Regions from separate parts of the Streptomyces chartreusis genome, predicted to be linked through region 2. Evidence: riboswitches for the same ligand, from Rfam matches in the RefSeq annotation. Region 2 holds a riboswitch; the other holds the start of a gene.
The links. A riboswitch is a leader RNA that binds a small molecule or an ion and turns the genes downstream of it on or off. The one in region 2 is predicted to bind cyclic di-AMP.

Region 1 (2,986 bases), 6.9 Mb from region 2:
CGGGGCGGGAGCGGCGGCCAGGGCTGGTCCGGGTCGGCGGGGATCTCCAGGCCGAGGACCTGGCCCGCGCGGAGCGCCACGCGCGTGTGCCCCTCGGGAGAAAGGTGGAGCCGGTCGTCGTCCCAGGCGCGGCGGTCCTGAACGGTCTTCAGGGACCACAGGTCGAGCACCGGACAGCCGTACCGGTCGGCGATGGCCCGCACATGTCCGTTGTACGTGGCGATCTTGCCGCGCAGATGCTTCAGCACGGGCACGCCGCGGGTGTCGAAGCCGGTCGTCACCATGACGGTGCCGACGGCCGAGGTGAGCCGGACGATCGCCCGCTCGAAGCGCTCGGCGACCTCGTCTGGGTCGGTTCCGGGTCGGATGATGTCGTTGCCGCCCGCACAGAACGAGACCAGGTCCGGGGCCAGTTCGGCGGCCTTCGGGAGCTGGTACTCGATGATCTGGTCGAGCAGTTTGCCGCGTACGGCGAGGTTCGTGTAGTTGAAGTCGCCCTCGGGGCGCCGGTCCGCGAGCAGGACCGCGAACCGGTCGGCCCAGCCGACGAACGCGCCGTCGGGGCCGGGGTCGCCGACGCCCTCGGTGAAGCTGTCCCCCACCGCAACGTACGACCCGATCACTGCACTGCTGTCACTCTTCGAATCGTCTGCCACATCGGCCCATGATTCACCTTCGAATGTGACCTACGCGACCGTAGGAAAGGGTTGACGATCGGTGAGATAAGCCACTCCTAAAGTGTTCACCAAACGTGGAATAACCCTTTGAACAGGGGTGTTGTGGGCGCAACATACCGAAGGCCGGACCCGGGGATCGGGGTCCGGCCTTCGGCCGTGTGTCAGGCAGGTGGTTCTGGCGTGGCGCCGCGTCAGCCGATGGCGACACCCTTGGCGCGCAGGTAGGCGACCGGGTCCACGTCCGAGCCGTAGTCCGGCGTGGTGCGGATCTCGAAGTGCAGGTGCGGGCCGGTGACGTTGCCGGTCGCGCCGGAGAGGCCGATCTGCTGGCCCGCGGTCACGGTCTGGCCGCTGGAGACCGAGAGCGAGGACAGGTGGGCGTACTGGGCGTAGTAACCGTCGGCGAGCTGGATGACGACCTGGTTGCCGTACGCGCCGCCCCAGCCGGCCGAGACGACGGTGCCCGCGCCGACCGCCTTCAGCGGGGTGCCGGTGGCGGCGGCGAAGTCGACGCCGGTGTGGTAGCCGCTGGACCACATGCTGCCCGCGACCTTGTAGCCGGTGCCGAGGGAGGCGCCGGACAGCGGGGCGGAGAAGCCGTTGACGGTGCTGGTGGTCTCGGCGGCCGCGGTCGCCTTCTTCGGCGCGGCGGGCTTCGCGGCGGACGAGTCCTTCGCGGACGACTTGGACGCCGAAGAGGGCTTGGAGGGCGACGACTTGGGGGCGGTCGTCGCGGCCTTCTTGCCGCCGACGGCGAGCTTGAGACCCGGGTGGATCAGCGACGGGTCGGAGCCGACGGCCTCACGGTTGTCGGCGTAGAGCTTCTTCCAGCCACCGCTGACGTTCTGCTCGTCGGCGATCTTCGAAAGGTAATCGCCGACCTTCACCGAATAGGTCCGCACGTCCGCCTTCTTCTGGGCGGCCTTCTTGTCGGCGGCCTTCTGGCCGGCGATCGGAAGGGACTGAACGGCCTTTTCCGAAACGGACTGCGAGGGAGCGGCGTGGGCGCCGGTGGCTCCCATGAGGGGAAGAGCGAGAGCGGCGCCACCGGTTCCGGCGACGGCGATGGAGCGGGTGAAGCGCAGGGACTTCGGACGGCGATGCTTACCCTTCGCGGGCATGACGAATTCCTCTCCGGCGCCTGCGAGGTGAGCTGTCGGGTGCGGGCTGGAGATGCCCGGCCGCGCCGTGGCGCGACTTGACCCCTAGCCGTTCCGGAGACCGGAACAGGCGGTTGTACCTGTGGGTCCCCCGCTCCTGCCGTGCACGGGTGAGTTTGCGCGGAATCCGAGCGGCGGCAGGATTGGGCGTCCGTCCGGATTGGTGGCGAACGTAAGCGAGGAAGACGCATGGGAACAAGTGAGAGGTTCCGTCCGAATGCGTTCCTGTTGATCCCTTGTGGGAATTAGCCGTCACCGTGCGTGAAATATGGGACTGTCGTCCGACTCAAAGCCCCTTGAAAAGCCTATGAATTACGTGGACATGACGGGCGACGCACCGTCACGGCTATGACGCTCCTCACGTGACACTGCTCCAGCTTTCTTTATTGCAGAGCGAGTTGGAATGAAGACGCCAATTCGGACAGATCACCTAGATGCGACGGAGGCGAATAACTGCCGCATCGAGGTCACCCTTCAAGCCGGCCCGCAGTCCGTGATGCACCAATACGGCCCCTCGGTGAATTTCGCCCGTTTCAAGGCATTGATACGCAGCTGTCGGATCCAGACCCCGCAGCCGGAGCGCCGGAAGAGGCTCGCCGTAGCTCTGCGCCTGGAGCCAGGCCAGAACGACCGTTTCGCCCCCGAGCACGTACTGCACCGCGCTCAGCCCGCCCCGCGGAGGCCGCAACCGGTACAGGTCGCCGCGCTGCACCAGGGGCCGGATCTCCTTGTAGAGCGTCACCCACTCCCCGGCCTCGGCGAGCTCCTCCTCGGTCCACCGCGCGAGGTCGCCGCCGACCCCGAGCACCCCGGCCATCGCGCTCACGAAGCGGAAGCGCAGCGAGCTGGCACGGTGGTTGAGCATGGCGTTCGGGCTGTCGGTGACCCAGGCGGCCATGGCCCGGGCCGGGTGGATCTGGCTGAAGCCGTGCTGGATGGCGAGCCGGTCGAGCGGGTCGGTGTTGTCCGAGGTCCACACCTGGTCCGTACGGCCGAGCACGCCGAGGTCGATGCGCCCGCCGCCGCCCGAGCAGGACTCGAAGGCGACGCCGGGGTGAGCGGCGCGCAGCCGGTCCAGCAGGTCGTACAGGGCACGCACATGGTCGACCCACAGGCGCTGCGGATACGCCTCACCGGGCCAGCCGGCGT
Region 2 (2,986 bases):
GACCGAGCCGGTCGAGGGGCAGGCCAGCGATCTGGCGATCCAGGCCGCCGAGCTGACGCGGGTGCGGGCCCGGCTGGAGGAGATGCTCGCCCGGCACACCGGACGCACCCGCGAGCAGGTGGCCGAGGACATCGAACGGGACAAGATCCTCACCGCCCAAGAGGCGCTGGAGTACGGACTGGTGGACCGGATCATCCCCAGCCGCAAGGAGACGCTCGCTCCGCCCACGGGGCGGTGACCGGCCGGTGCTGCCACCCGAATTGCCGCCGCTGCCCGCGTTGACGCGGGCGGAGGGCGAGTTGATCGACCGTTATCTGGACGTCGTGGACCTGCTCGGCCGGATCAACCCTGCGCACCACGGCGACACCTATCGCGGGCTGCGGGCCGCCCAGGCGCTCGTGAGCAGGGCGACCGAGCTGCGGGACGCGCTGGCGCTGATGCACCAGCGCGGTGAGACGGAGCTGCACGCTCCCACGCTGGCGCGTGCGTTGCGCGTGCTGGACGGCGAGCGCCGCACGGCTCGCGTCACGGTGCCCCCGCGCTCCGACAGTTGACGACCCCTACAGCCGGATTCCGGGCGCCCCGGCCCACTGCCGAGGCGTCCGGAACGGAGTTGAAACGGACCGAACGGCGTACCCCCTTTCGGCGTAGTCGGCCCTCCTTCCGTGCGGCCGTCAGGGTTGCGCAACAGGCATGACCGGCAGACGGAATCACGCGCTCCGCCCCTGGTCCGGGACTCCTCGGGTGCCTGGACACTCACCCGAACGGGGGGTCACCCACCCGAACGGGTGAGTGGTGAGTAACACCACAAACCCCCGATTCCGTTGGGTATTTCGCTCATCCGTGCGTCAAGATCCCTGTCTGACGACAAGCCCCCGCCACAGCGGCGGGGCGGTCCGGGCGGACGCCGAGTCCTGCCGCCGCCCGGATGACCGGTCGACAGGAGTGGATCGGCAGGAGTGGAGGACCCGAGCAAGACGGGTCGCCGGAGCGGACGTTCGTTCGATCCGAGCAACCCTTGGGGTGAAGCCGCGGCAACGCGGCCGGGCAACTTCGCCAGCCCGAATCCGACAGGTCATCCTTCTCAGGCGGCTGACGAAGGGTTGCGCATGACTGCGCTCAATCGTGTCCCGTCGCTCATGGTCCGGGCCGGTACGGCTTCGGCTCTCACCATCGCCGCAGTGGGCGGCTCGATAGTGGCACCCGGCTTCACGTCCGAGGCCGAGGCAGCCACGCCGGCGTCGAAGGCACTTCAGGTCGCGGCCTCCAAGAAGGGCTCCCCGTACCGGTGGGGCGCCACGGGCCCGAACCGGTTCGACTGCTCGGGGCTCACGCTGTATTCGTTCAAGAAGGCGGGCAAGAAGCTGCCCCGCACGGCTGCCCAGCAGTACAACAAGACCCGCCACATCTCGGCCAAGAACCGCAAGGCCGGGGACCTGGTGTTCTTCCACTCGGGGTCGTACGTCTACCACGTCGGCATCTACGCCGGGAAGGGAAAGATCTGGCACTCCCCGAAGACCGGGGACGTGGTCAAGCTTCAGAAGATCTGGACCAGGAGCGTCTGGTACGGCCGGGTCAAGTGACCTGCCCGGGGGCGGTGGCGGCACCCTGACGCGCCGTCACCGCCCTCGGGGCCTCACAGGGCGAGCAGCGGCCCCGCGAGCAGGGCCGCGCCGAAGGCCGTCAGTGCGGCGCCGGTGGCGACCGTGACCGCACGTGCGGCGCGCGGCCGGCGCAGCCATCTGCCGAGCCGGTCCACCAGCAGGGCGACCACCTGGAACCACACCAGGGCGATGGCCAGCACGATCATGGCCAGCAGCAGTGTCCGGGGCAGGGCCGGAGCGCCCGCGGGCACGAACTGCGGCAGCACGCTGAGGAACGTGAGGGACGCCTTCGGGTTGAGGGCGTTGGTCACGAAGCCCTGTCGCAGTGGCCGCGCGGTGGACTCCTCGCGCGTGTCAACGACTTCGGTGGGCCGCTGCCGCAGGGTCTGCACGCCCAGGTACAGCACATAGACGCCGCCGACCAGCTGGAGCGCGCGGAACAGCGCCGGTACGGCGGCCAGGACCGCCGCCACGCCGACGACCGCCATCGTCACGTGCACCAGCAGCCCCGCGCCGATCCCGAGCGCACAGGCGATGCCGGCCCGGCGGGAGACGAGGGCGTTGCGTACGACGACGGTGAAGTCGGCCCCGGGCATGGCGACCAGGCCGGCGGAGACACCGGTGAAGGCGATGAGCTGAGCGTCCATGGACCCCAGCGTGCCGCCCGCAAGCCTTCAGTAGGTATTTCGAATATTCTGGCAATCCCTAAAGCACTTCTTAAGGCAGATGCGTGACCGACGCGGAGGGAGGGCCGCATGTACGACCCGGTCCGGCTCGCCGCCCTGGTGGCGGTCGCGGAGGCCGGCTCGATCACCCGCGCCGCCGAACGGCTGGGGTACACCACGCCCGCGCTCTCCCAGCAGCTGGCCAAGCTGGAGCGCGAGGCGGGCACGGCCCTTCTGGTACGGCATCACAGGGGCACGCGGCTGACGGGTGCGGGTGAGCTGCTGGTGGCCCGGGCGCGGCGGGTGCTCGACGAGCTGGACCGGGCCCGGCACGAGCTGGCCCGGCTGACCGGCCTGTCCGGCGGCACGCTGCGGCTCGGCACCTTCCAGACGGCCGGCATCCATCTGCTGCCGCCGGCCCTGAGCGCCTTCCGCCGGGCGCATCCGGACGTGGAGCTGACGGTCGCCGACTACGAACCGTCGGCCGGTGTCGCCGCGGTGGCGGCGGGCGAGGTCGATCTGGCGCTGACGCACACCTACGAGCCCGCGGAACCGGCCCCGCTGCCCGCGTCGGTGGGCGTCGAGCCGATCCTCGTCGAGGAACTGGTCCTGGTGTCCGCGCCGGGCCATGTGCTCACCAGCGGCGCCACGCGGCTGCCGCTGACCGAGCTGGCCGGGCAGCCGCTGATCAGCATGGCGCCGGACGCTCCGGCTCGG

Region 1: linked by a shared signal. The riboswitch ahead of CP983_RS06365 (LysM peptidoglycan-binding domain-containing M23 family metallopeptidase) and the one ahead of CP983_RS37230 (C40 family peptidase) in region 2 are both predicted to bind cyclic di-AMP.

What each region holds. Positions count from the first base shown of each region.
Region 1 is NZ_CP023689.1:1,534,190-1,537,175, forward strand. It holds gene CP983_RS06360 (SGNH/GDSL hydrolase family protein) at 1-623, opposite strand, end outside; gene CP983_RS06365 (LysM peptidoglycan-binding domain-containing M23 family metallopeptidase) at 869-1,798, opposite strand; cyclic di-AMP (ydaO/yuaA leader) riboswitch at 1,803-1,968, opposite strand; gene CP983_RS06370 (alpha-galactosidase) at 2,268-2,986, opposite strand, start outside.
Region 2 is NZ_CP023689.1:8,399,791-8,402,776, reverse strand. It holds gene CP983_RS37240 (ATP-dependent Clp protease proteolytic subunit) at 1-238, shown strand, start outside; gene CP983_RS37235 (hypothetical protein) at 246-554, shown strand; cyclic di-AMP (ydaO/yuaA leader) riboswitch at 974-1,106, shown strand; gene CP983_RS37230 (C40 family peptidase) at 1,110-1,583, shown strand; gene CP983_RS37225 (LysE family translocator) at 1,637-2,251, opposite strand; gene CP983_RS37220 (LysR family transcriptional regulator) at 2,360-2,986, shown strand, end outside.